4 regions of the Alcaligenes sp. RM2 genome follow, and region 1 is predicted to be linked to each of the others. Evidence: predicted binding sites of a transcription regulator. Region 1 holds the regulator's gene; each other region holds the start of a gene.
The links. Region 1 encodes LexA, which represses DNA repair genes until DNA is damaged. Its sites were predicted from a motif close to ACTGTATNNNNATACAGT; they were not measured.
Positions count from the first base shown of each region.

Region 2: the regulator LexA is predicted to act here: its motif matches at 1,948-1,965, upstream of ACU6HM_RS09890 (putative DNA modification/repair radical SAM protein).
Region 3: the regulator LexA is predicted to act here: its motif matches at 4,717-4,734, upstream of imuA (translesion DNA synthesis-associated protein ImuA).
Region 4: the regulator LexA is predicted to act here: its motif matches at 2,238-2,255, upstream of recA (recombinase RecA).

Region 1 is NZ_JBRFIO010000001.1:1,286,419-1,293,665, forward strand. Features, by position in the region: gene uvrB (excinuclease ABC subunit UvrB) at 1-1,428, opposite strand, end outside; gene ACU6HM_RS05945 (amino acid aminotransferase) at 1,513-2,715, shown strand; gene ACU6HM_RS05950 (GNAT family N-acetyltransferase) at 2,787-3,347, shown strand; gene lexA (transcriptional repressor LexA) at 3,453-4,112, shown strand; gene lon (endopeptidase La) at 4,426-6,891, opposite strand; gene clpX (ATP-dependent Clp protease ATP-binding subunit ClpX) at 7,165-7,247, opposite strand, start outside.
Region 2 is NZ_JBRFIO010000002.1:668,924-676,170, reverse strand. Features, by position in the region: gene ACU6HM_RS09895 (UdgX family uracil-DNA binding protein) at 1-680, opposite strand, end outside; gene ACU6HM_RS09890 (putative DNA modification/repair radical SAM protein) at 733-1,938, opposite strand; gene ACU6HM_RS09885 (hypothetical protein) at 2,078-2,356, opposite strand; gene ACU6HM_RS09880 (MFS transporter) at 2,576-3,763, opposite strand; gene ACU6HM_RS09875 (MFS transporter) at 3,788-4,990, opposite strand; gene ACU6HM_RS09870 (TetR/AcrR family transcriptional regulator) at 5,124-5,711, shown strand; gene ACU6HM_RS09865 (fumarate hydratase) at 6,037-7,247, opposite strand, start outside.
Region 3 is NZ_JBRFIO010000001.1:1,024,381-1,031,627, reverse strand. Features, by position in the region: gene ACU6HM_RS04720 (error-prone DNA polymerase) at 1-2,726, opposite strand, end outside; gene ACU6HM_RS04715 (Y-family DNA polymerase) at 2,723-4,006, opposite strand; gene imuA (translesion DNA synthesis-associated protein ImuA) at 3,963-4,700, opposite strand; gene ACU6HM_RS04705 (tRNA-uridine aminocarboxypropyltransferase) at 4,815-5,429, shown strand; gene ACU6HM_RS04700 (carboxypeptidase-like regulatory domain-containing protein) at 5,416-5,835, opposite strand; gene ACU6HM_RS04695 (NRDE family protein) at 5,832-6,725, opposite strand; gene ACU6HM_RS04690 (succinylglutamate desuccinylase) at 6,854-7,247, opposite strand, start outside.
Region 4 is NZ_JBRFIO010000001.1:735,551-742,797, forward strand. Features, by position in the region: gene ACU6HM_RS03350 (sensor histidine kinase N-terminal domain-containing protein) at 1-1,431, opposite strand, end outside; gene ACU6HM_RS03355 (response regulator transcription factor) at 1,442-2,131, opposite strand; gene recA (recombinase RecA) at 2,338-3,420, shown strand; gene recX (recombination regulator RecX) at 3,558-4,052, shown strand; gene ACU6HM_RS03370 (LysR family transcriptional regulator) at 4,216-5,136, opposite strand; gene metE (5-methyltetrahydropteroyltriglutamate--homocysteine S-methyltransferase) at 5,254-7,247, shown strand, end outside.

The sequences.
Region 1 (7,247 bases):
TGACAAGTATTCGGTCAGATCCTCTGACATGCGCTTGGTCAGCGTCGTCACCAATACACGGTCTTCCTGCGCAGTACGCAGCTTGATTTCACCCAGCAAGTCATCGACCTGCGTGGTAGCCGGGCGAACCTCGATTTCCGGGTCCACCAGTCCGGTAGGTCGCACCACCTGTTCAACCACATTGTCTGCATGCTCTTGCTCGTAGGCAGCGGGTGTAGCCGACACGAACACGGTTTGCGGCATACGGCGTTCGAACTCTTCCAGTTTCAAAGGCCGGTTATCCATGGCCGAAGGCAGGCGGAAACCGAACTGCACCAGGGTTTCTTTACGCGAGCGGTCACCGCGATACATGGCGCCCAACTGCCCGATAGTGACGTGGCTTTCATCGATAAACATCAGGGAGTTACGCGGCAGGTAGTCGATCAATGTCGGCGGCGGATCGCCAGGCGCAGCTCCTGACAAGTGGCGGGAGTAGTTCTCGATGCCTTTGCAAAAGCCCAGCTCCTGCAGCATCTCCAGATCAAAACGGGTGCGCTGCTCCAGGCGTTGAGCTTCAACCAAATGCCCTTCCCGTGTCAGAAATTCCAGACGCTCGCGCAGTTCGAGCTTGATGGTTTCAATCGCCCTCAACACGGTTTCGCGTGGCGTCACATAATGCGAGCTAGGGAACACGGTAAAGCGGTTCAGCTTCTGCACGACCTTGCCTGTCAGCGGATCGAACAACTCCAGCTCTTCAATCTCGTCATCAAACAGGCTGACTCGCAAGGCCAGCTCCGCGTTTTCTGCCGGGAAGATATCGACCACTTCACCACGAGCGCGGAATATCCCACGCTGAAAATCCAGATCGTTACGCTCGTACTGCATGGCGACCAGACGCGCCAGCAGCTCCTGCCGGGCAATACGGTCGCCCTTGCGCAGGGTCAGCACCATGGCATGGTAATCACCGGGGTTACCAATACCGTAGATGCAGGACACGGTACCCACAATAATGGTGTCAGGCCGCTCCAGCAGGCTTTTGGTGGCCGACAAGCGCATCTGCTCGATGTGTTCATTGATGGACGAGTCCTTTTCAATAAACAGATCACGCGATGGCACATAGGCCTCGGGCTGGTAGTAATCGTAGTAAGACACGAAGTACTCCACGGCGTTGCGTGGAAAGAACTCGCGCATCTCGGCGTACAACTGCGCCGCCAGGGTTTTATTGGGCGCCAGAACAATGGCCGGACGCCCGGTGCGAGCAATAATGTTCGCCATCGTATAGGTCTTGCCCGAGCCCGTTACCCCCAAAAGGGTCTGGTACATCAAGCCATCATCAATCCCCTCAACCAACTGCTCAATCGCCGCAGGCTGGTCGCCAGCAGGCAAATAAGGTTGGAAAAGTTTGAAGGAACTCCCCGGAAATTCTTGAAAGGCAGGCTCAAATTTCATGCTAGACACACTTTAGGGTAAGCCCGTATTATCACATTAATGCTTTGTTTTTCTACCTTTCTGCACTAACGCCCCCATATCATCATGACATCGCTCTTCGAAACCGTCGAACTGGCTCCACGCGACCCTATTTTGGGTTTGAACGAACAATACAATGCCGACGAACGCAGCGGCAAAGTTAATCTGGGGGTCGGTGTTTACTACGACGATCAAGGGCGTATCCCGATTTTGCAGGCTGTTCAAAAGGCTGAGGAAGCCATGATGAGCAAAGCCGCCGCGCGCAGCTACCTGCCTATTGAAGGGATCAATACCTACAATCTGGGTGCTCAAACCCTGTTGCTGGGTGCCGACTCCCCCATCATTGCCGAAGGCCGCGCCTTGACCGTGCAATCCTTGGGCGGTACCGGTGCGCTGAAAATCGGTGCTGACTTCCTGCAGCAACTGCTACCCCAGTCCGAGGTTTACATCAGCGATCCAAGCTGGGAAAACCACCGCGCCCTGTTCGAGCGCGCCGGCTTCAAGGTCAACACCTACGCTTACTACGATGCCGCTACGCATGGCCTGAACTTTGACGGCATGATCGCCTCGCTGCGCGCCATGCCGGCCCAGTCCATCGTGGTCCTGCACGCTTGCTGCCACAACCCGACCGGCGTGGACCCCAGCATGGAACAATGGGCCCAGATCGCCGAGCTGATCAAAGAACGTCAACTGGTTCCTTTCCTGGACATCGCTTACCAAGGCTTTGGCGCCGGTCTGGAAGAAGACGCCAGCGTAGTGCGTCTGTTTGCCAAGCTAGGCCTGTCCATGTTCATCAGCTCCTCGTTCTCCAAGTCCTTCTCGCTGTACGGCGAGCGCGTTGGCGCCCTGACCCTGGTTACTTCCAGCAAGGACGAAACCTCCCGCGTACTGAGCCAGGTCAAGCGTGTGATTCGCACCAACTACTCCAACCCACCCACACACGGTGGCAAAGTTGTGGCCACGGTACTGAACTCGCCTGAACTGTTCCAGACTTGGGCGACTGAACTGGCCGGCATGCGTGATCGCATCCGCGAAATGCGCGCCCAACTGGTTGCCAAGCTGAAAGAGCACGGCGCTACCCAAAACTTTGACTTCGTGCTGCAACAGCGCGGCATGTTCTCCTACTCCGGCCTGACTGCCGAGCAAGTCGAACGCCTGCGCCAGGAACACGGCATTTACGCTGTCAGCAGCGGCCGTATTTGCGTTGCTGCATTGAACAGCCAGAATATTGACGTCGTGGCCAAGGCCATCGCTCAAGTCCTGAAGTAAGCTGTCCCTCACTACAGCCCCAACGCCCTTCTTCGGAAGGGCGTTGTCGTTCCAGCCCTTGGAGCACTACCATGACAGACACGATTTCCCTGAACACCGAACGCCTGATCTTGCGCCCCTGGAAAGCTTCCGACCTGGAGCCCTTTTTCCGCTTGAACAGCGATCCCCACGCGCTGCGTTTTTACCCGGCCACCCTGGACCGTGAGCAAAGCGATGCCATCGCCCAGCGCAGCCAAAACCTGATCGACGAACATGGCTGGGGTCCCTGGGCAGTCGAGCTGAAAGAAAACGGGGCCTTCATTGGCATGGTGGGCTTGAACCGCCCGACCGCCGATCTGTACTTTCAGCCTTGCGTGGAAGTTCTTTGGCGTTTGCTGCCTGAGTACTGGGGCAAGGGCTATGCCACCGAAGCGGCACGAGCCTGCATGGACTTTGGTTTTGACGAACTGGGCCTGGATCAAATTGTGGCGTACACCGCTCAATTGAACTTGCCTTCGCAGACCGTCATGCAACGCCTGGGCATGACAGAGCAAGCTGGTACCTTTGATCACCCCGGTGTAGCGGCGGGCCACAAACTCGCCCCCCATGTGCTGTACACCCTGGACCGCAAGGATTGGCCCCAGTCTGCCTGAGCGGCCCGAAGGGTCAAAAAGTAAGCCTTTAGGGCCCTCACCGCTTGCAAAAACGCCAACTGTAACGCACAATCTTTACTGTATATATATTCAGCAGACAATACTATGACCGCCAAGCTCACTGCACGCCAACAACAAGTGCTGGACATCATTCGTTCTGAAATCGAACGGACGGGTTTCCCTCCCACTCGAGCAGAGATTGCTCAGGTGCTGGGTTTCAAATCCGCCAATGCGGCCGAAGATCATTTGAAAGCTCTGGCCCGCAAAGGCGCTATCGAGCTGACTGCCGGCGCCTCGCGCGGCATACGCCTGCTCGGTACGGATACCCGCGAAAGTGCTGCTCCCAGCAGCAACGCATTGGCCAATCTGGCTGACGCCCTCTTGCTGCCCATTATTGGTCGCGTGGCTGCCGGTAGCCCTATTTTGGCCACCGAGCATATCGAGCGCGAGATTGGCGTCGCCCCTACCCTATTCACCCAAACGCCTGATTACCTGCTGCGCGTACGCGGCTTGAGCATGAAAGACGCGGGCATTTTTGACGGCGACCTGCTGGCCGTCAAGAAAGCCAGTGAAGCGCGTAATGGGCAGATCGTGGTGGTGCGCATTGGCGACGATGTCACCGTCAAGCGCCTGTCGCGCTCCAGCAATCAAGTGGTCCTCTTGCCCGAGAACCCGGACTTTGAACCCATCATCGTCACCGACCCGGATTCCCTGTCTTTGGAAGGCATTGCTGTGGGTCTGATTCGTACCAGCCCGCTGCATTAAGCTTCCTCTCTCTTGGTCACCAGAGCTGTTTTACAGGCTTGGTGCTCCTGACAAGAGAAAAACCCCATATACCGTTTGGTACATGGGGTTTTTTATTGGTCGAAGTGCATGCCGATATACAGGTTTGAGCAGCCGTAAACCCCTCGCGCAAGCTAGCGACTTTCAACTCCCTCAATATCGTTGCCCAAAAATCTGGCTCCCACTGCTATCAATATGATTAACCTCGAAGCCACGATCAGCCTGACCAAAATGTAAACAGGCTACCTTGAACCCAAGGTAGCCTGTTTCACTGCTTGCTTACTACTGCTGATGCTTAGTGCTTGAAAGACTCAGAACCCGCCCCAGCAGCACGCGTGGCTGCCAAGGCCTCAGCGGCCAGGCGAGCTACTTCTTCGTCGCTCAGGGGCGTTACAGCGTCTTGCAGGGCCACTTCCAGTACACGGTCAATCCAACGCACCGGGATGATCTCCAGCGTGTTTTTCACGTTATCTGGAATATCGGCCAGGTCCTTGATGTTTTCTTCCGGGATCATCACGGTTTTGATGCCGCCGCGTTGCGCTGCCAACAGCTTCTCTTTCAAGCCGCCGATAGGCAGAACTTCGCCGCGCAAGGTGATTTCACCCGTCATGGCCACATCAGCACGAACCGGAATACCCGTCAGGCTGGACACGATAGCGGTCGTAATGGCGATACCGGCCGATGGACCATCCTTGGGCGTAGCGCCTTCAGGAAAGTGCACGTGCAGGTCACGCTTTTCGAACACGCTATTGGCAATGCCCCACTTCTGAGCACGCGAACGCACAACCGTACGAGCCGCTTCGACCGATTCTTTCATCACATCGCCAATCGAGCCGGTGCGCAGCACATTGCCTTTACCGGGCATATCCGCGACTTCGATGGTCAGCAATTCACCGCCCACCTCGGTCCAGGCCAGACCCGTCACCAGGCCAACCTTGTTCTCTTTTTCGGCCAGGCCGAAGGAGAAACGACGTACGCCCAGGTAATCGTTCAGATTCGCCGCATTCACGACCAAGGTTTCCTGGGTCAGTGTCTTGTTGCGAGCTGCACGCGTACCGGCTTGTGGATTGGCCACCAACAGCTTGCGAACAACCTTGCGGCAGATCTTGCTGATTTCACGTTCCAGGGAACGTACACCCGCTTCACGGGTGTAGTAACGCACGATGTCGCGCACGGCATCTTCGGTCACTTCCAGCTCGCCATCGCGCACGCCGTTGTTCTTCATCAGCTTGGGCAAGAGGTAATCGAAAGCAATACGCACCTTCTCATCTTCGGTATAACCCGACAGACGAATCACTTCCATACGGTCCAGCAGGGCCGGTGGAATGTTCAAGGTGTTGCTGGTTGCCACGAACATCACGTCGGACAAGTCATAGTCCACTTCCAGGTAGTGATCCTGGAAGGTGTGGTTTTGTTCAGGGTCCAGAACCTCCAGCAGTGCCGAGGATGGGTCGCCACGGAAATCCGCGCCCATCTTGTCGATCTCGTCCAGCAGGAACAGCGGGTTACGTACACCCACCTTGCTCATGTTCTGAACCACCTTGCCCGGCATGGAGCCGATGTAGGTACGACGGTGACCGCGAATCTCGGCCTCGTCACGTACACCACCCAAAGCCATACGAATGAACTTGCGGTTCGTTGCCTTGGCAATGGACTGTCCCAGCGAGGTTTTACCCACGCCTGGAGGGCCAACCAAACACAGGATTGGAGCCTTCAGTTTGTCGACACGTTGCTGAACAGCCAGGTACTCGACAATACGTTCCTTGACCTTTTCCAGACCAAAGTGATCCGCATCCAACACTTCCTCGGCATTGCTCAAGGAGTTGTTAATACGGCTCTTTTTGCGCCAAGGCAGGCCAACCAGCGTTTCAATGTAGTTACGCACCACGGTTGCTTCGGCTGACATCGGCGACATCAGCTTGAGCTTCTTCATTTCCGATTCGGCTTTCTTGAGCGCTTCCTTGCTCAATTGAGCCTGCTCGATGCGTTTTTCCAGCTCTTCAACATCAGCGCCGTCTTCGCCTTCGCCCAGCTCTTTCTGAATCGCCTTGACCTGCTCGTTCAGATAGTAGTCGCGCTGACTCTTTTCCATCTGCTTTTTCACACGGCCGCGAATGCGCTTCTCTACCTGCAAGATGTCAATTTCGCCTTCCAGTTGCGACAGCAGGCTTTCCAGACGCTCCAAAGCCTTGGGCGTTTCCAGCATGCCCTGCTTTTGTTCCAGCTTCAAAGGCAAATGAGCGGCGATGGTATCGGCCAGACGGCCAGCATCGTCAATCCCGGTCAGGGAAGTCAGAATTTCCTGAGGGATCTTTTTATTCAGTTTGACGTACTGCTCGAACTGACCCAGCACCGCACGACGCAGCGCTTCGGTTTCAGCAGTATCACCGGAGTCGCCAGGCACTTCGACCACCGAGGCCATGAAGTGGGTTTCGGCATCCTGTACCTGTGTGATTCGAGCGCGCTGCAAGCCTTCCACCAGCACTTTTACCGTGCCGTCGGGCAGCTTGAGCATTTGCAAAATACTGGCCGCACACGCAATTTCGTAGAGATCCTCGGGAGCGGGATCGTCCTTGCCTGCGGACTTTTGCGCCACCAACATAATGTTGTTGCCGGACTCCATTGCCAGCTCAAGGGCTTTGATCGAGCGAGGCCGGCCAACAAAAAGCGGAATCACCATGTGAGGGAACACCACTACATCGCGCAAGGGAAGCAGCGGCAGCTCAATAGGTTCCGTAGAAAGAATCTGGCTCGCAGACATAGTCATTTCCTATAAATGTCCTTAGACGCAAAAGGGAAGCCTGGGCTTCCCTTTCACGGTTTAACCTGTTGTAGCTCAGATTGTGGCGAATTTTGATATTTCAAGTAGGCCGAACGACCATTAGAACAGAACTTTACAGAGTTAAAGAGAGACAAGCCCTTATGCCTGGTGGTCTTCATAGGTCCACTCCTTTCTCTTTACCTTCGCCTGTCGCCCTGTCCCGCCTGCGCCTGTCCGACCAAAGCCAGACAGTGCACAAACGAGGAGATATCTCTAAGCTACTGCGTTTTTCAAGGGCAACTCAGTGTCACTGGCTTCACTATCGGACAAAGGACGACCCAAAATCAATTCGGGTT
Region 2 (7,247 bases), on a different contig from region 1:
AACCACAAGGCCTCCACCTGATCATCGGCCGGGCCCGCCCGTAACGCCTCTATATTGTCGGGGGCATCCTGCAGCTGCAGATTCTGACCATCCCACAATGCAAGCCCTTGCGGCGTCGCGATACACCACGACGTGCCCCCCATGCGTTTGGAGAAATAGTCCGCAATCCACTCCAGCACATCATGCTCGGGTTCAAACCAGGCCCAGTACTCGGGCTGCATGCCCTTGCCACAATGGCGGAACCGTACATAAGCCATCATGTCGTGTTTTTCCTTACGTACCGCTTTAGCCATCTCGTACAAACGGGCACCATCTTCGTCTGCTACCGACTCCACACTGCGATCACCCTGATGCCAGCGCCACAGGACACGGTAAAGTAAAGCCCAACGCGCTGGCGCACGACACAGGGCCGCATCCTGCAGCAAGGCTGCCAGCCCTTTGGAAATACGCACAGACACACTGGAAACGGGCTGCTGCGCCTGGGGCTCTTGCAAGGAAACAGGCGGGGAAAGCGGCGTATGGATTGCTTCATACTCCAGCCCGATTTGCTGCCCTTGCCGCCCCGAATCCGGGCTTGCTTCTGCCCAACAAAGCTCCTCCGGCGACCAGCCCTCGGCCAACGCGCGTAATGCCTGCTCACGCCAGGCCAGATAACCGCCGTTCACCATCAGAGTCATCATGACTGTTGGCTCCTGCTGCCAGAAAGAAGCAAGGTCGTCACACAAGGAGGATTCATAGCAAGCTCAGTTGCTGCGGATTGCTCGAGAGCATGCGTCGCAGCTTGTCTGACGCAGCCTCAGCAAGGCCAGGACGGTAATCCTGGACCACTACAAACGGCTGCAATGTCTTGATGGAACACCGCAAGCGAATCAAGTCCTGATATCGGATCGCCCGCATCTGACGAAGCTCGACCAAGCGCTTGGCATTGCGTATGCCTATACCCGGAACACGCGCAATCAGACGCTCGGGCGCCCGATTCAGATCTACCGGAAAAACCGCTCGATTGGACAAGGCCCAAGACAGCTTGGGATCAATATCCAAGGGTAAATCGCCCTTATCCTGAAACAGCTCCTCGGCCCGGAAACCGTAGCTACGCAGCAGGAAATCGGCCTGATAAAGACGATGCTCCCGCAAGAGCGGCGGCGGCTGGGCTGGCAGCGCCGACGAACTGTCCGGGATGGGGCTGAATGCCGAGTAATACACCCGCTTGAGCTTGTAGGCCCCGTACAAGGTCTGCGCCGTTTTCAAGATATTGCGGTCATCCGCTGCATCCGCACCGACAATCATTTGTGTACTTTGCCCGGCAGGCACTTTAGGCCGCTTCTCCTCCTGAGCCTGTTCCTGGGACAGACGAATGACGCCCATGGCGCGCTTGATCGTATGCCCACTTTTCTCGGGCGCAAGACGGCTCAGGCCAGCGTCTGTGGGAAGCTCGATGTTGACGCTGAGGCGGTCTGCATAAAGACCAGCCAACGTAATCAGTTGGGGATCAGCATCCGGAATGGTTTTAAGGTGGATATAGCCGCGAAAATGGTGATCTTCGCGCAAGGAGCGCGCCACCTCGACCAGACTCTCCATGGTGTAGTCCGAACTTCGTATGATGCCCGAGCTCAGAAACAGACCATCTATATAATTACGCCGATAAAAATCCAGCGTCAGATCAACCACTTCAGCAGGCCGAAAACGCGCGCGTGGCACGTTGCTGGAGCGCCGGTTCACGCAATACAGGCAGTCATACTGACAAAAATTGGTCAGCAGTATTTTGAGCAGCGAAACGCAGCGCCCGTCAGGCGTGAAGCTATGACAGATGCCGGCCCCCGTACTGGCCCCAAGACCCGTACGCCCACGGGAATCCCGTTTGGGCGCGGCACTGCTGGCGCAAGAGGCATCGTACTTTGCCGCGTCGGCCAGAATCTCGAGTTTGCGCGATAGCTCCATGATCGAAATACTGTATATAAAAACAGCATTATACAGTTTTCGGTCAAGGCGTCACTTATCAAAAAAATGCTCAAAGAGGCCAAGCGGCCTGGCCTGTCCGGCAAAGGACAAGCCAGGCAAACCAGCTCAAGCTAAAGGATCACGCGTCCAAAAGCTTGATCAAGGCCTCTTGATGATTGGATCGAGCTTCCAGCAATTGCCGCCCTTCTTCGGTCAACATGGCTATCAGGGGAGCGGGGAAAGGGGAAGGAGTCTGCGTCGTTTGCGGGATGGCTTGGACTAATCCCAGCGACTGTAATTGTTCAAAAACTGCTTGTTTCTTGTGCCAGGGGGTTTGGCGTAAGCGCACGAGCTCAAGAGTGTTCCAGATTGTGGGGTTGAGCTGCGGAATAGTGATGGAGCGCTGAAGTTGCGTCATACAAGGCCCTTAATTAAGACCACCCATACCGACGTTGTGTGCCCATAAGGGAGGTCAGCCAGAAAGCATCCCTATACCGTACAACATAACGATGTACAGAATATTTCAAGGAGTTCTGACAGACATCGTCGCAGCGCTCCTCCAAGACTCCAATAAGCAATAACCCGCGCTTGCGCCCTGGCAAACCCGGAAAAATCAGTCCGGGCCCGTTTTTTCTGCTCATTTTTTTTGATGCAAAATTGTTCCGAAAAGCAGCAAAAACACAACAAACGATCCGGCTCCAGCCAACCCCAGATTCGCGCTTAAACCGTAGGCATCCACAGTCTGCCCGCCCAGCCAGGAGCCAAGCGCTATGCCGATATTGAACACAGCCACGTACAACGACGTAGCCACCTCAACAGCATTGGCAGCGGCCTTCATCATCCAGCTCATCAGCCCTACCGACACCCCGCCATACGCCAGGCCCCAAAGCAGCAAAATCGCACCTCCACTCAGCGGTGACCTACCCACTGTCAAGAAAAGCAAAGCAGTGATGCTTAGACCCAACGCTATCGCCATCAAGCTGGCTTCAGTGCGTTTGGCCGCCGACATCCCGATCAGGAAATTGCCCACAATCCCGGCCACTCCATAAGCAAACAACAAGGCTCCTATCCATTGAGCACCTATGCCGGAAACAGACAGCAAAAGAGGACGTACAAAGGTAAATGCGCTGAAATGCCCCGCGACCAGAATCAGGGTCAAGAGCAAACCAAACCATAACTGCCGATTGCCAAACTGCTCGGCGAACTGACGCCATGTGGTCGAGCGCGACACGGACAGGGGCGGAATCACGGCCAGATGGAAGATCAACACCAAAGCGCTCAGCAGCGCCATGCCGCCAAACGCCCAGCGCCATCCAGCCAGCTCGCCCATCAAGGCGCCCAGTGGCACGCCCAACACAGAAGCGGCGGCAACCCCACCGAAGATGATCGAGGTTGCCAAACCTACAGACTGAGCCGGAACCAGACGGGATGCCAAGCCACCTGCAATGGCCCAGATGCCTCCCATACAAAAACCAACCAGAACACGGGCGGCCAGCATCCAGGCGATGCTGGGAGCCAGGGCGGAGGCTATATTGGCCATCACCAGCAAGGCCAGCAAACCGCACAGAATGCGGCGTCTGTCCACGCCACCAGAGGCCAGCACCACCAGAGGCGCAAACAGGGCTGCCAACAAGGCAGGCAAGGAAATCAGCAAAGCAGCCGTCCCCGTGGAAGTCTGCAAACTGTCTGCAATAGGAGTCAGTAAACCTACGGGCAGCATTTCCGTCGTGACCACAGAAAAAGTGGCTAGGCCAACGGCGATAACGGCCAGCCAGGACTGCCGCTTGCTGGGCTGCCCGGTCATGGATAGAGAAGAGGTATTCATCGCTACATGCTCAAAGAAAGAAGTCTAGACAGCGCAGGAGCGGGCTACTACGGGTGCGCGCAAACTTTGATAGCTGCACAAGGCAAGCAAGACGATCAGGGCAGCGGCATAGAGCGCAACCATAAAGCCGGAACTGGCTCCGCCCTGATCCACCATCCGCCCCGAAGCGGCAGCCCCCATAGCCACACCAATATTCAGACCAGCCAGCAGCCAGGTCATGCCCTCGGTTAATTGCTGCTCCGGCACCACACGCTCGACCAGCGACATGGCCACAATCATGGTGGGGGCGAAAAACAGACCAGCCAGCAAAACCGCCCCTGCCAGCTGTACCACGCTGGCCACCAGCAATAAAGGCAAGGTCGTAGCGGCGGTAGCCAAACCGCCCAACAGCAGCAGGCGATGCAAAGGGATGTTCAGCTTCAAACCACCAAACACCAGACCTGCTGCGCAAGAACCCAGGGCGTAAGCCGACAGCACCAGGCTGGCCGCCCCCGGCTGCCTCATCTGCTGGGCAAAGGCCACGCTGACAATATCCACGGTGCCCACAATCACGCCCATGGCGACCATCAGCAATGCCAGCAAACGCACACTATTCAGACGCAGGACCGAAGGGCGGCTGCCCTGCTCCTGCGCTTGGATCGGCGGCTCAGTCCCCCTTTGCAACAACAGAGCCGATACACCGGCAATCAGCAGTAGCGCGGCAGCCAGCACACCGGCTTGTGGAAACACCAGGACCGCCAAACCCACCGACAAAGGCGGCCCGGCAATAAAGGTGACTTCATCCAGCACGGTTTCCAGCGAATACGCTGTTTGCAAGCGATCCTGCCCACGATAAATTGCCGTCCAGCGAGCACGCACCATGGCCGACATGCTAGGTATGAAACCGGCCAGCACCGCGCCTGCAAACAAGGTCCAGTCAGGCGCTTGCCACCATGTCGCCCCCAACAAGAGCAATAAGCCCAGAACACTAATGGCTGTTGCTAGCGGCAGAACACGGCTTTGCCCACGCCGGTCCACCCAACGGGACACTTGTGGCGATAGCAGCGCATAGCTCAATACAAAGGAGGCGGAAACCGCCCCCGCCAAGGCATAGCTGCCCCGCAGTTGCGACAGCATGGTGATGATTCCTATCCCTATCATGGGCAGTGGAATCCGGGCCAGCAGCCCGGCCAGGGCGAATCCCCGGGTGCCAGACGCAGCAAAAAGTTCTCGATAAGGCTGAGCCATTACATTCTCCGTGAGCGCCCGCTTGCCACGACACGGTGATGCGTCGACAATACATACAAGGCGTATGTTTAAAATGATATATACATACGCCACGCATGTAAATATACATTCAGCTCGTATGTAAGGAGAAACTATGGCACGCCGTACCCGCGCCGAGATGGAAGAAACCCGCGCCACCCTGCTCGCCACCGCTCGCACGTTCTTTACGGAACGTGGCTATGCCGACACATCCATGGACGAGTTGACGGCGCAAGCGGGCCTGACACGTGGTGCGCTCTACCATCATTTCGGTGACAAAAGGGGTTTGCTGGCGGCGGTGGTCGACCAGATCGATGCGGAAATGGACGAGCGCCTGCAGGCTATTTCAAACAATGCCGAGGACGCCTGGGACGGGTTTGTACGCCGCTGCCATGCCTATCTGGAAATGGCGCTGGAACCGGAAATGCAGCGCATTGTCTTGTGTGATGCCAAGGCCGTACTGGGGGGCGCATCACCCGAATCGCATCAGTACTGCGTGGGTTCCATGGAAGGCTTGATTCAGGCACTGATGGATCAAGGTCGGATTGAACAGGCAGATCCCCACGCCCTGGCTTCCCTGATTTACGGCAGTCTGGCCGAAGCCGCCTTCTGGATTGCGCAGGGAGAGGATGGGGATGCCCGCTTGGTAAAAGGGCTGGCTGCACTGGATTTATTACTGCGCGGCTTGCTGATCAAGTCCTGAACGGGCGATGCTGAAAAAGCCAGTACCCAGGCAAAGGGCGGGTCTGGGATCATCTGCTTCTAACGGCAGGCAGATCAACAGATCGAATTCTTTTTTACGCGACCTCCTGAGCCGCCAGAAATATACGGCCCTGGCATCTATAGCGGTAATGAACCTCTCCTAAAACCAGAACATTCAGGCAGCCAAGCAAAGCTCATACAAACGACAGACATAAAAAAACCCGCATTGAATGTTGTGCTGACACTGCTTTTACAAACAGGCCAAAAACACTCAGGCGGGTTTTGTATCGATAGCGCCGGGAAGCCCAAGCCTCCCATTTCACGTCTTACACAGCGACCAAAGAGATCTCTGCGATACGCTTGCGCCACTCGGCAGGACCGGTGTTATGCACGGATACGCCTTGCGAGTCCACAGCCACGGTCACGGGCATGTCCTGAACTTCGAACTCGTAAATGGCTTCCATACCCAGGTCCTCGAAAGCCACCACTTTCGCATTGCGAATAGCCTTGGAAACCAGGTACGCGGAACCACCCACGGCCATCAGGTAAGCCGATTTGTGAGCACGAATCGCTTCAATCGCGGTTGGGCCACGCTCGGCCTTGCCGATCATGGAGATCAAACCGGTTTTAGCCAGCATCATCTCGGTGAACTTGTCCATGCGAGTGGCGGTGGTTGGGCCTGCTGGACCAACAGCCTCGTCACGCACAGGATCAACCGGGCCTACGTAGTAAATCACGCGGTTGGTGAAGTCCACAGGCAGGGACTCGCCCTTTTCCAGCATGTCCTGAATACGCTTGTGAGCGGCGTCACGGCCAGTCAACATCTTGCCCGACAGCAGCAAGGTCTGACCTGGCGTCCAGGAAGCCACTTCTTCAGGGGTCAGCTCATCCAGGTTCACCTGGCGGGACTTGTTGTAGTCCGGCGCCCAGTGAATGTCAGGCCAGGCCGACAGTGGTGGAGGTGCCAGCTCGGCGGGGCCATTGCCGTCCAGCGAGAAATGTACGTGACGGGTTGCCGCACAGTTGGGGATCATGGCCACAGGCTTGGACGCCGCGTGGGTCGGGAAGGTGTTGATCTTCACGTCCAGCACAGTCGTCAAACCGCCCAGGCCTTGAGCGCCAATACCCAGAGCATTGACCTTCTCGTACAGCTCGATACGCAGCTCTTCCAGCTTGCTTTGCGGGCCGCGTTGCAGCAGCTCGTACATATCGATGTCTTCCATCAGGGCTTCCTTGGCCATCAGCATGGCTTTTTCAGCCGTACCGCCCACGCCAATACCCAGCATGCCCGGAGGACACCAGCCAGCGCCCATCGTAGGAACCGTCTTGAGCACCCAGTCCACCAGAGAATCGCTGGGGTTGAGCATCACGAACTTGCTCTTGTTTTCCGAACCACCGCCCTTGGCGGCCACTTGAATGTGAACCTGATCCCCAGCGACCAGTTCCACATTCACAATACAGGGTGTGTTATCGCGCGTGTTTTTACGGGTGAACAAGGGGTCGTTCAGGATGGAGGCACGCAGTGGATTATCCGGAT
Region 3 (7,247 bases), 260 kb from region 1:
AATCCTGCCTGACTGGGGCGTCGGGCGTCCCAAACACTGTGGCGGCGTTGGCTATAAGCACTGCGTAAAGCATGGGCCTGGGCCAGCGCTTGCTGATCGTGGGCTGACAGAGCCAGCTCCTGGCGCAAGCAGGCCAGATTCAGCGTACGTTCCGGGTGGCTTTGCCGGTAACTTACGATGGCTTGTGCGCCTTGTTCGCTCAAGCCTTTGACCATGTGCAGGCCCAGACGTACCTGAGGCGGGCCGCCAAGCTCGGAACACACGTGGCTGTCATACAGGCTGTATTGCACATCAACAGGCAAGACCTGAACGCCGTGACGGCGTGCATCCTGGACCAATTGGCTGGGGCCGTAAAAACCCATGGGTTGAGAGTTCAGCAAGGCCGCCAGAAAGTGCTCCGGGTAACGTGCTTTCAGATAGGCGCTGAACCAGGCCAGTTTGGCGAAGCTGGCCGAGTGACTTTCCGGAAAACCGTATTCCCCAAAACCGCTGATCTGATCGAACAGGCGCTTGGCAAATTCTGGAGAATATTTTTTGGCAGCCATACCATCCAGCAACTCCTGTTCAAAAGAGCCCAAACCACCACGACGACGCCAGGCCGCCATGGCCCGCCGCAAGGCGTCCGCTTTGTCAGCCGAGAAACCCGCCGCCTCCATGGCCAGTTCCATGGCCTGCTCCTGAAAAATAGGCACGCCCAGGGTGCGTTCCAGCACATGGCGGATTTCGGGAGCGGGGTAGTCGACTTTGCTGTGGTCGCGACGGCGTTCCAGATAAGGATGCACCATGCCCCCTTGAATGGGGCCGGGGCGCACAATGGCCACTTGCACCACCAAGTCGTAAAAGCATTGGGGACGCAGGCGCGGCAACATGCTCATCTGGGCGCGGGACTCGATCTGGAACACGCCTATGGTGTCAGCGCGCCGTATCATCCGAAAGGTTTTGGCGCTTTGCAAAGGGATGTCCTGCAAGCGGAATGGTTTGCCTTTTTGCTGGCTGATACTGTCCAGGCAGCGACGCAAGGCGCTCAACATACCTAAGGCCAGAATATCGACTTTCAGCAAACCCAGCACATCCAGATCATCCTTGTCCCATTGCACAACGCTGCGCCCTGGCATGGCGGCGTTCTGAATCGGCACCAGCCTGTGCAAGGGTGTTTGTGAAATTACAAAACCGCCAGGGTGCTGGGACAGGTGACGTGGAAAGCCCATCAACTGGCGGGTCAAGGACAACCATTGATGCGCTTGCTCTGGCGGGCATTCGGGAAAGCGTGCCAGGACTTCATCCTGAATGTGGCTGTCTTTAAGCCAGGCACGGTCGCATTGAATCAAGGCCTCGATCAAGGCGGAAGGAATGCTTAGCGCCTTGCCGGTGTCCCGCAAGGCGCTGCGGCGTCTATAGGTGGTGATCACCGCTGTTAAGGCCGCTCGTTGCCGGCCATATTTGCGGTAAATGTATTGAATAACCTCTTCGCGACGCTGGTGCTCGAAGTCCACATCAATATCGGGCGGTTCAGCCCGTGCGCGGCTGATGAAGCGCGCAAACAAGGTATGGCTGCTGGCAGGATCAACTTCAGTAATGCCCAGGCAGTAGCACACGGCCGAGTTGGCGGCAGAGCCTCGGCCCTGGCACAAAATCCCCTGACTGCGCGCGTAACTGACGATGTCATGCAAAGTCAGAAAGTAGGACTCGTATTGAAGGTCTGCAATCAGGCTGAGTTCCTCTTCCAGGCGCGTGCGCAAGCTGTCGCTAATCCCTTTGGGGTAGCGCTTTTGCGCGCCACGCTCGGTTTCCTGTCGCAGATACTCAATGCCACTGAGACCGGGCGGGACAATCTCGACCGGGTACTCGTACTTGATTTCACTTAAACAAAACTGGCATAGCTCCTGGATGTGATCGGTGGTCTCACGCAGTTCGGCCGGGTAAAGATTGGCCAGTTGGAAACGACTGCGTAAGTGATGTTCTGCATTGCTGGCCAGGGACCAGCCGCATTCTTGCACAGGTGTTTTCAGGCGTATGGCTGCCAAAGTATCGTGCAAAGGCTGGCGAGAGCGCACGTGCATATGGACACCACCCAACGCGGCACAGCGTAATCCACATGCCTGCGCTGCCAGCCTGACGGCGCGCAAATGCTGCATGTCCTGATCGCGCCTATGCAGACTGATGCCTAAAAACAGTCGGCCTGCAAACAGGTCCAGCAAATGCTGTGTTTGAAGACGGATGTGCTCGCTATCCAAGCCATAGGCCGGCTTGTAGATGACAAGACAGTCTGGCAGAACCTGTTGTTGGGAACCTTGGCGGGCTTGTTGCAAAAAAGACCAGTCAATCGAGGCTTCCTGCTTCAAGTCCAGTGATTGGTGCAGGTGCGAGATGAATTGACAGAGATTGCCGTAGCCTTCCTTGTTGCGCGGCAGAATCAGCAGCTCATGGGTCTGAGTGCCGTTGCAGGTTCTTGTCTCAGCCTTGGCGACTTGTGGGCGCTGATTGTCCCAACCCCCCGTAAAGCGGAACCGACTTCCAACCAACAGGCGGATTTCCGGATGCAACTTGGCCTGCGCATAAGCGCGCACCACACCGGCCATGGAGGCGTAATCGCATAAGGCCAGCGCTTTGTAGCCCAATTCGGCAGCGCGGCTGATCAGCTCTTCGGGGTGGGACGCGCCATTCAAGAAGCTGTAATTGGACAGGCAGTCCAGTTCGGAATACAGCAGGTCTATATGGGGTTTCATCCAAAGACTCCGTGCAGATACCAGGCATGCTCCTGGCTCAAGTCCCGATAAACCCAATACAAGCGTCCCTGCGGACACAGGGCAATAAAGTAGTCTCGCTGCTGATGCCCGGTGCCGCTCCACCAGCCTGTCTGTACCCGCTCCGGGCCTTGAACCAGGCGCAAGCGCTGCTGATCCAGAAGCGGGGATTGCTGATCGTGTTGTAAAGGCTGAGCCGGGTCCAGCATCCAGCATGGACGTTGCAAAGCCGGACGGTCCGCATCGGGGGGCTGGCTGCGGGACAAGGGGAGCCATTGATTCGCCTGTTCAGGCAAATAGCTGGCTTGGGCGGCAGGTGTCAAAATCTGTTCAGCCCCCAGCCTGGCCTGCAAGCGCTCCAACAGTTGTTGATCCTGCTCTTGCCAATGACGCGCATCGGGAAACAGGCTGCTGGCATGAGTTTGGCGCGGGTGTAGTTGCTGTGCCTGCAGCACCATGCTCTGTACGGCCGCCTGTAATTGCAGTTGCTGGAACTGTTCTTGCCATACGGGCAAAAAGTCCTGGCTACGCCAGCAGGACCGGGCCATTTGCAACTCCAGGCGGGTGGTCGTGGGGTAGTCCTTGTATCTTTCTGTGCGTAGTACTAGTTCCAGACGTCCACAAGCCAACTGGTACTGATTCAACCAGGCCTCCAGCTTGATCAATAGGCGATTTACGGCCCGCAAGACGGTGGGTTTGTTATTGGATGGTGTATCCATTTCCAGCTTGTCTGTAAATTGCGGGGCGGCATGCACCCATTCCAGCGCCCAGCTTTGTGTGCCGTAGGCTTGGTCCAACTGCAACAGCAGGGCACGCAGCCCGCGCTGGGATAGGCCATCGCGGGGGAGTTGGTGCAACTGGCCCAGGGTATGGCAGCCCAGACTATGCAACCATTGCAGCTGGTCGGCAGGCGGAGCCAATAAGTGGATGGGAAGCGAGTTCAGACAGGCCTGCAAACGTCGTGCACAACGACGCTGCTTGCGTCCGGATAAAGCCAGCAAGCAGGCCGCACGGGCAGTGGGTGCCAGGGCCAGGCAGGGCTCGGGAATAAGGGCTTGCAAGTCAGCCCGGACCTGTTGGTACAGACGGCGCAAACCACCAAACAGCCGGATGCTGGCACTGATATTCAGTACCCATAAATCGGCTTGAACCTGTGCCAGCTGGGGGCTGTAGCGCAGCAGAACGGCTTGAATACCGTTCTGCTGTTTTGGGCTGGCCTCAGGCGTAAGCAGGCTCTGGGGCAGTCGCAGGCACAGGTACATGAGACGGAATGGCCGCTGGCGGCATCAGGGTGTGGTGAGGGGCCAACGCAATGCTGTCCTTGCACGGAGGCCCCCGTCGTTTGCGGATATGAACATCCAGCCAGGGCTGCCCCTGCTGGTCTTGGCGAGTCTGAAGTTCAAGACGCAAAAGGGCGGGGCTGTTGGTCTGACTGTGCGCCGGACGTAAACAAAAAAACAGGCTGTCGCTATGGCTGGCTAATAGCTGTAGTTGACGCAAGGCCGCTAAAGGCACATGGGCAGGCAGCCAGCTCAGCACAGCCGCACAGTGGCCGTGACGCAAGGCCTGGGCACTGGCCCACAAGGTATCGTTCAGGTGCTGGCTGCGTATCCAGAGCATGCGGGCGGGCAAGGCGTTTTCTGATGAGCTGTTTTGCTCGTTCGTAACAGGAGTACCACGCCACAGTTGTTGCATGGGTTGATAGGGCGGGGCGACTAAAACACGCAAGCGCTCTGCCTGCAGCGTATTCAAGGCTGGCAACAACAAGGACAAGGCACTGCTGTCTTGCTGTGCATGCAGTTCGATCAGACTGCCCACAGGCCAGCCGCCTCCTGGCAGTTCGTCATCCAGGGCGGCAAACCCGCTGGGCAGGCAAGTGCCTGCGGCATGCGCATAATGCTTGCCTGTCCAAAGGGAAGGGTGAAGATCTAAAAGGGAACGAAGTGCGCTTGCCATAGGTATGCTCCTGGTTGCTGTATAAATATACAGTAAATCTGTTTGCCAGCAAACCAGGCATCTGTTTCAAAGCAGAACTTTTATATACTGTGGCCTTCTGTTTGGCGCTCTCGCATGAATTCTTCCCCTTCTACCCGACCAGGCCGCTGTGCACAGTGTCAGCGGCCCTTGGCTCGTTGCTTGTGTCCCTTGATCCCTTCGATAGAAGCAGCGTGTCCTGTGCTGATTTTGCAGCACCATTCCGAAGCCCGGCATGCGCTTAATACTGCGCGCTTGGCGTATTTGGGTTTGAAGGGGGCAGAGCTATGGGTGGGAGAGCAGTTTGCTGGGCTGGAGGCCCGGCTGGCACAGGCGCATCGTCCTGTTTTGCTGTTTCCGGGACCAGAAGCCAAGGTGGCGGGCTCAACAGGCCCAGAGGAGAAGCCGGATCTGATCGTGGTGCCAGATGGCACCTGGCGCAAGGCACGCCTGATCTTGCACAGCAATCCGGTTTTGCAAGCCCTGCCGTATTGGGTATTGCCTGAAGGACAGGCGTCGCACTACAGACTGCGTAAAGCGCCCGACCCGCAGGCTGTGTCGACCTTGGAAGCAATTGTCCGGCTGATGCAGATTATGGAGCCGGAGCGGGATTTCAGCCCTTTGCTCCGGCCCTTCGAGCAGTTGATTGAAGAACAAATCCAGGCTATGGGCCTGGATACGTATCAGCGTAACTATCCTACTTCCAGGTGAAGTTCAGTTCGCGGGGCTGGCCTTCAACAATAGTGGCCTGGCGCTCCTGGGTCTGGCCCTGGTAAGTGGCAAATACCTTGTAATTGCCGGGGCCAAGACGGATCAGGCAGTAGGGGCCGTCGATCAGGCTGTTCAGCACGGTTTGGTCGTTGCTGTTACGGATAACCAGCTGCACATCGGAAATATAGCCGACGCGCTCACCCTGGTTGGCTGAAAAGTTCACGGACAAGGGAAAGGTGTTGCGCACCATGCGAAACAGTTGGGCTTCATCACTACCTATGCCGCCGCTGATGTATTCGGTTGAACCGTAATACTGGCTGGGGGGCAGTTCCTGGGCGTGCACGATGGGGCTGCTCAATAAGGCCAGCGACATGGCAATGCCGATCAATGAAAGACGAGGACTCATGAGGTTTCCTTGCTTGAAGTAAGGTGGCTAAGCGGGCCCTCAGGGGCCCTGTTGCTGTTATGAGAGGGGTGGGGCTGGCTGTCAGGATGAAAGCTGGGCCACAACAACGGCCAGTCATGTTGACGGGTCGGTTCTGCCTGCGGATTGAAACTGCGTTCACGCAGCATTCCATGTCCGCGCTGATTAATAGTGATGACGGTGGTGCAGCGGGTGCCGTAATTGGGGCTGACAATAAACGGGCTGCTTAACAAGCGTTCGTGCTCAAGACTTAAGCCGGTTTGGGGCAAGTCGGCATCGGCTGCGACTTCCTGATTGCGTAAACCCTGAAACAAGCCTTCTACCGCTGGTGGCGAGCCATCAAAATGCTGTGCCTGCAGGGTTTCTTTCAGGAACAGGCTTTTGGGCCAAGGTGTATTAAGCCAGGCATTGCTCAGAACATGTACGCCTGGTCCCAGCATGTGCGGGCTGCCACTGGGATGACGGTTGCTGTAATAGCCCATGCGTAAAGGCTGTTGCTTGTCCGGCCATTCCAGCACAAAAAGATTGAAGCCTGCGTAATCGGCTCCTTCCTGGGCGAGTTGTTCCAGATAGTCGGCTGGACTGCGCTCGTCTCTTAGAAACTGGGGGATCAGTTCGCCGCGTGAGCGTTGCTTGCTGTTTTTGTTGCTGGGGGCTTCGCGGTAATTGGTCAGCAAGGCCAGCCGTCCACGGCTTTGTGTCAGGCCCAGCCAGGTGCCCCCGGCTTGCAGGTCCCGACCCGCCAGAATATCGGGCTCGTCCCGCCAAGGTTGAGCCGCTTGGCTGGGGCGAGCATGATATTCGTCGCGATTGGCGGCAATAATCAGCGGCCAATCTGCATTAACTCCGACGGCGATATAAGCGATGCACATGTGCCGATTGTAGGATGGCTATGCAGGCTTTGGTAGCCAAAGTACCGCCAAGTTCCGCTTTTTTTCTCGGTATTGAGAATGCCTCTTTAGGCTTGGCATTCAGGGCTTGAACGTCAGATTTAAGCGATCTATGAAAGGGCGTCGTAGTTTTGTGCCAGACGCACGACGGTGACGCCCGGACGTAGCTGGCGCAGCGAGGGCATGACCAAGGTGCAGTTATCGTAGGGCGTCAGCCAGGCTTGGCCATCAGCTTGTCCGATCGCCGTGCCTGCATCGGCCAAGGTTTCCAGGCCTTGCCAGTTCTGATCGAAACTGACTTGCATGGAAGGGGCGACAATCGCATGGGTGACTTGCAGAACGCGTTGCGTATCGGGAGACGCTCGACGCCAGTCCGAGGGCAAATCCTCTTTTTCCACAATCTCGGAGGCGAGCAGAAAGCGGGCAATCAGGTCCAGTGCGATTGCCGGTGTATCAGGATCGCCATGAAAGCCGCATTCCAATAGTAAGGAGCGCGCTTCATGG
Region 4 (7,247 bases), 550 kb from region 1:
GAAACTGACGCGTAAGCGCAGGCCGCTTTCCTGGCCCCCAGTCAGTGGCATGAAGTCGATGGAGGCGCCGTGAATGTCGGCAATCTCCCGCACAATGGCCAGCCCCAGGCCACTACCGTCTGCCTGGTTGCCCATGATGCGATAAAAACGATCAAAAATTCGTGCTTTATGTTCCGTGGGAATGCCGGGGCCGTTGTCCTCGATTTCCAACCAGCCCTTGCCTTGAGTCTGGCCGGTACGCATGGTGATCCAGCCGCCAGCAGGGGTGTAGATCAGGGCGTTATCCAGCAAATTGTTGATCAGCTCATCGAGCAGGACCGGATCCGCTTGCAAGAGGATAGCCTTGGCAGTGTTTTCCAGCCCCAGATCCAGCCCCAGTTTCAAGGCATCTGGCACACGCTGGCCTACATGCAATTCAGTCAGCGTATTCAGGTCCAGGGTTTGTTTGGTAGGGGCGTACAGGACATCGCTGCTTTCGGCACGGGCCAAGGCCAACATTTGGGTGACCAGGCGCGTGGCCCGGTCGATGCCGCGTACCAGTTGTTGCAAGCTGGCTTCGGTCTGCTTGGGGTCGCGCTCGCGCAGGGCCAGTTCGGCTTGGGTGCGTATCCCCGCCAGCGGCGTTTTCAACTGGTGGGCCGCATTGGCCACAAACTGCCTTTGGGTGGCTGAAAATTGTGCCTGCTGGGCCAGGAGTCCATTCATGGCATCAATCAGCGGCACAATTTCGGCAGGTGCCTGCTCTTGATCTACCGGCGATAAATCACCGGGAGCACGAGCACGCAAGCGCGCTTGCAGCAGGTTCAGCGGCTCCAGGCCATGTGTCAGCCCCAGGCCCGCCAGCATGGCCGCCAGCGGTACCAGAATGAATTGTGGTGTCAGCATCCCGATCAGAATTTCTCTGTGTAGCACCGCTCTATGTTCATTGGTTTCGGCAGCAACCGCCAGAAAGGGCGTGTCGTTTTTGTCCTTGCCCCCCCAGACATAGGCCAGCCGCAGGCTTTGATCGTCCAGAATAACGTCCCGGTAGCGCAGCAGGTCGGTGTCATACCCCCAACTGTCGGGAACCGGCAAATTCGCGTTGCCAGCCAGTGGCTCGCCATTGGCATCGCGGATTTGCCATAGCGTAGGGGTCGGGCTTTCCTGACGCAAAATTGTCTGTGCCCCGTGCGATAAATGGATGGGCTGGCTCAGATCCTGATGGCTGATTTCCACTCGCAACAAGTCCAGGTGATCGCGCAAGGTGCGGTCGTAAGGGGAGTTCGCAATGTGCTGGGCGATGAAGTAGGTAATGACAATGCCTACCGTCCACAGCAAAAACAAAGGCCCGAAAATCCAGATCATGATCTTGTGAATGAGCGGGCGTGGTGCGACACGCTTGCCTTTGGCAGGCGCAGCCTTGTTGCTGGTTGGGGGCGTAGCGTGCTGCATGGACGATCCTTTAGGCTGGAGCGTCTTCTCGCAATTTTTCCGGTTCCAGACAGTATCCCAGACCACGCACGGTCAGGATGCGTACGCCGCTAGGCTCCAGTTTTTTGCGCAGGCGGTGGATATAGACCTCGATGGCGTTAGGGGTGACTTCCTCACCCCACTCACAGAGCAGATCCACAAACTGGTTCTTGCTGATCATGCGGCCGCTGCGTGACAGGAAAATCTCCAGCAAGCTGGTTTCACGCGCCGACAGCTCCAGGGGCTGATTGTCTATATAAGCCATGCGACCTTTCAGGTCGAAGCTTAGTCGTTTGTGATGCAGCAAGGCGCTGCTGGTGCCGGTGCTGCGACGCGTCAGGGCGCGTACACGGGCTTCCAGTTCGGTCAGGGCAAAGGGTTTGGACATATAGTCGTCCGCGCCCAGGTCCAGACCGCGCACACGCTGTTCGACCGTATCGCTGGCAGTCAGGATCAGAACGGGGAGGGTATCCTGGCGTTGGCGGATTGACTGCAGCACCGACAGGCCGGGCTTTTTGGGCAGGTCCAGGTCCAGGATCAGAAGGTCAAAGCTTTGCAGCTGCAAGGCCGAGTCGGCGCTATCGCCATCGTGCACGACATCAACCGCATAGCCTTCGTAGCGTAAGGAGCGAGAAAGTCCATCCGCGAGAATACTGTCGTCTTCAGCTATTAGTATGCGCATGACCCTACACAAACAGATGATTGAGTGGCTGTTCGGCATTGTTGCACAAGGCTGTAAGGCTGGTCAGTAGGGGATAACGATGCCGGCTAGTTAATTTATTTGAATATCTGTGTATATATACAGTATAATTTGATGCAATAATTAGGTTTGATTTTTAATTGCCGTGCCCGTCCGTTGGGGCGCCATTCCACAGTCAAGGATTTTTCATGGACGATAAAAACAGCAAAGCAGTGGCCTCGGAACGTTCCAAAGCGTTGGCCGCCGCTCTGTCGCAAATCGAAAAGCAGTTCGGCAAGGGCTCGATCATGCGTTATGGCGACGACAACGTCGAGCATGACATCCAGGTGGTCTCCACGGGTTCCTTGGGTCTGGACATTGCTTTGGGCGTCGGTGGTCTGCCACGTGGTCGCGTTATTGAAATTTACGGTCCGGAATCTTCGGGTAAAACCACGCTGACCCTGCAAGTGATTGCAGAGATGCAAAAGCTCAAAGGCACATGTGCCTTTATTGACGCCGAACACGCGCTGGACGTGCAATACGCTCAAAAACTGGGCGTGAATCTGGGTGATCTGTTGATCTCCCAGCCTGATACCGGCGAGCAGGCTCTGGAAATTACCGAAGCCCTGGTGCGTTCGGGTTCGGTAGACCTGATTGTTATCGACTCGGTGGCCGCCTTGACTCCCAAGGCTGAAATCGAAGGCGATATGGGCGATTCCTTGCCTGGTCTGCAGGCCCGTCTGATGAGCCAGGCCCTGCGTAAATTGACGGCTACCATCAAACGCGCTAACTGCATGGTCATCTTCATTAACCAGATCCGTATGAAGATTGGCGTCATGTTCGGCAACCCTGAAACCACCACGGGTGGTAACGCGCTGAAGTTTTACTCCTCCGTGCGTCTGGATATTCGCCGTATCGGTTCCATCAAGCGTGGCGACGAAATGGTGGGTAACGAGACCCGCGTTAAAGTGGTCAAGAACAAGGTTGCGCCTCCTTTCAAGCAAACCGAATTCGACATCATGTATGGCAGCGGTATTTCCCGTGAAGGCGAGATTATCGATCTGGGCGTACAAACTGGCGTGGTCGACAAGGCAGGTGCCTGGTATAGCTACGACGGCAACCGCATTGGTCAGGGTAAGGACAATGTGCGCGAATTCCTGAAAGAGCGCCCCGAGTTGGCCCGCGAAATCGAAAACAAAGTGCGTGAAAAGCTGGGCGTTGCCCTGATGAGCGCTGCTGTCAGCCGTCCAGCCGCTGCTCCTGTGGTTGATCCGGCCGAGGGAGAAGTCTGATTTTTCCCCCAGAGTTCGATGACGAACCCTTTGAGACAGACCCGGAGGAAATCCGGGAACGTAAACAAGCTCAAAGGGAGCGCGTTGCTGCGCTTTCTGCCCGGCCCACTCGGGCGGGCAGAAACGTAGAAGATAGCTTGGGCGACAATGCTCCTGCTGCTGAAAAGAAAGCCCCGTCCAAACGGCCGGGGCTGTCTCTTAAAGCCAGAGCGTTGAATTTTTTATCCCGACGCGAATACTCGCGCCTGGAGTTGGGCCGCCGTCTGGCGCCCCATGCAGAAAGTGCTGAAGAAGTGGAGGCCTTGCTCGACGCCCTGGTCGAACAGAAATGGCTGTCCAACGAGCGCTTCGCACATAGTGTCGTCAATCGCCGTGCCTCGCGTGTGGGCACCCGAGTCATTCTGCAAGAACTGCGCCAGCATGGCGTGGATGTGGAACAGACCGAAATTATCAAAGAAGAGTTGATGGCGACCGAGCTGGAACGGGCCAAGCAAGTATGGGGCAAGAAATTCAGTGCGCCGCCCGATGACCCCCGCAGTTACGCCAAGCAATATCGCTTCATGGCCAGCCGAGGCTTCTCGGGCCGTATCTTGCAGCAGATTCTGGGTGATTGGGAAGACGATCCGGCTTGAATAAGCCATCTGCAATGCTTCGTTTTGCTGTGTTTCTTGCTTGTCTGCTGCCGCCATCAAAAAACGTGGCCTCGTTCAAGTTGGCATGAGCCCGCCCGCCTGTACTTTTCCTCTATTTACATAGTGCTTGCAACAGAGTTTTGCCATGCCATTGCTAAATGGCTCAAGACTGCGCCGCCACGATTCCTTGCAGGCTTTTGAAGCAGGTCTCTCGTGCCTGTGCCAAAAAGGCCTGCACATAGTCCGCTTGTAAATCCTCACTACGTACCGTGGCGTATAGCGTGCGCCAGATACCGTGCTCTCCCAAACGGCAAGTGCGAATCGAGGCCGGGTTCAGGAACTCCGTCAAGGCCCAGTTTGGCAACGCCGTCACACCACGCTGGCTGGCAACCAGTTGCACGATCATGGGCGTTAGCTCGGCCTGCCGAATCGCAGCGGGCTCCACATCGGCTGGCGTTAGGAACTGCGTAAAAATATCCAGACGATTGCGTTCTACCGGGTAGGTAATCAGAACCTGATCGGTCAATTGGAAAGGTTCTACATAGCGGTACTGCGACAAGGGGTGCTGGTTGGAGACAGCCAGCACCAGCTCGTAGCGAAACAGGGGTTCGTAATGGACAGCCGGATTGTCCTGCGGGTCCGAGGTGATCACCACATCCAGATCCCCGCGCATCAAGGCGGGCAAGGGCGCAAAGGAAAAAGCCGCGCTCAAGTCCAGCGTGACGTCAGGCCATTGCTGCCTGAATGCGTCCAGTGCTGGCATCAGCCATTGAAAGCAGGAGTGGCAATCAATGGCCACATGCAGGCGTCCCGTGCGTCCGGCGGCCAGTCTTTGCAAATCGCGCTCGGTGGCGCGTACACGCGGCAGGATGTCATCGGCCAGCGTCAGGATACGCAGAGCGGCGGTGGTCAGGCGGGCAGGGCGGGTGCGGCGGTTCAGCAATTGCACTTGAAGCCGCACTTCCAGGTCGCGGAGCTGGTGCGAGAGGGCGGACTGCGTAACATGCAGGCGCTCGGCGGCTTCTTGCAAGCTGCCGCTGTCGCGGATGGCGCTCAGGGTTTCGAGATGGCGGATTTCAAGCATGTTGAGGAAAATTCATAATTAGCATGGTGTATTTGATTTTTTTTCAAGTAAGTATACAGGCACAATAGATTTCAGGCGCCTGATACGGGCCTTTTATTTCTAATTTATGGGCTTACTATGACTATTATTCATAATCTGGGTTTTCCTCGCATGGGCGCGCAGCGCGAATTGAAGCGCTCTTTGGAAGCCTATTGGGCCGGTCAGGTAAGCCAGCAAGAGCTTTTGGAAACAGGCAAAGCCTTGCGCGCCCAGCATTGGGGTTTGCAAGGCAAGGCTGGGCTGGATACGGTGCCTGTGGGCGATTTTGCCTGGTATGACCAGATTCTGGAGTGGAGCACCTTGCTGGGAGCGGTTCCCGCCCGTTTCGGCCAGGCTGAAAATGCACCCGTGTCATTGGATACCTTGTTTCGCATGGCGCGTGGCCGTGCGCCCAGCGGCACCCCTGCCGCTGCTTGTGAAATGACCAAGTGGTTCGATACAAACTACCACTACATCGTGCCCGAATTCACACCAGGTCAAAGCTTCCGGATTGCCCGTGAATTCTTGTTTGAGCAGATTGAAGAGGCCAAGGCTCTGGGGCACAAGGTCAAGCCCGTGATTCCCGGACCCTTGACCTGGTTGTGGCTGGGCAAGGGCGATGCCTATGAGGGCTCGGCAGACGCGGGCAAGCTGGCCTTGCTGGATACTTTGCTGCCTGTGTATGAACAAGTGCTGGCCCGTTTCAAAGCTCAAGGTGTGGAATGGGTACAGATTGACGAACCTGTTCTGGTTCTGGATTTGCCTCAAGCGTGGCAAGACGCCTTCCGTCGCGTCTATCAAGGTCTGAATCAATCCGGCTTGAAGCTGCTGCTGGCGACTTATTTTGATGATCTGCATGAGAACGTCGCGGTATTGAAGGATTTGCCCGTGGCGGGTGTGCATGTGGATGCGGTGCGTGCTCCGGCTGCTTTGCAGGCCGTACAAGCGGTATTGGCGCAATACCAGGTGCTGTCTGCCGGTGTGATTTCGGGTCGGGATATTTGGCGCACCGATCTGCAAAAAACGGTTCAAACCTTGAAGCCCTTGAAAGCGGTTTTGGGCGAGCGCCTGTGGATTGCGCCATCCTGCTCGCTGCTGCATGTCCCTGTGGATGTGCAAAGTGAAACCGGCCTGGACGCTGAATTGAAGAGCTGGTTGTCCTTTGCGGTGCAAAAACTGGATGAGCTGAGACTGTTGCAAGGATTGCTGGACGGCACTTTGGACGAAGCGGGTCAGCAAGCGGTTCGAGCTCAGCAAGCTGCTTTGCAAACGCGCCGTGAGTCCAAGCGTACGCATAATCCTGCCGTGCAAGCCCAGATGGCCAAGATTGACCAGCTCAAGCGTCAACGTACGCCCTTCGCGCAGCGTATCCAGGCCCAGCGCAACAAGCTGAAGTTACCCGCCTATCCCACCACCACGATCGGTTCGTTTCCTCAGACCACGGAAATTCGTACTGCTCGCCGCGACTGGCGTGGGGGAGCCCTGAGTGACGCGGCTTATGAAAAAGCCATGCAGGCAGAAATCGAGCAAGTTATTCGTTTTCAGGAGCGGATCGGTCTGGACGTGCTGGTGCATGGCGAGGCCGAGCGCAACGATATGGTGGAGTACTTTGGTGAACTGCTGGGTGGTTTTGCCTTTACACAAAACGGTTGGGTACAAAGCTACGGGTCGCGTTGCGTAAAGCCGCCTATTATCTTTGGGGATGTGCTGCGCATCACGCCCATGAGTGTGGCCTGGTCCTCCTACGCCCAATCACTGACTGATCGGCCCGTCAAAGGCATGTTGACGGGGCCAGTGACGATGTTGCAGTGGTCTTTTGTTCGTGACGACCAGCCCCGTGCCGATACTTGCCGCCAGCTGGCTTTGGCCTTGCGGGATGAAGTTTCTGATCTGGAACAGGCCGGCATTCGTGTCATCCAGCTGGATGAACCCGCTTTCCGCGAAGGCTTGCCGCTCCGTCAGGGTGATTGGCAGGCCTACCTGGATTGGGCGGTGGATTGCTTTCGCCTGTCCACCAGCGCGGTGTCCGATGAAACCCAGATTCACACGCATATGTGCTATTCGGAGTTCAACGACATCATGCAATCCATTGC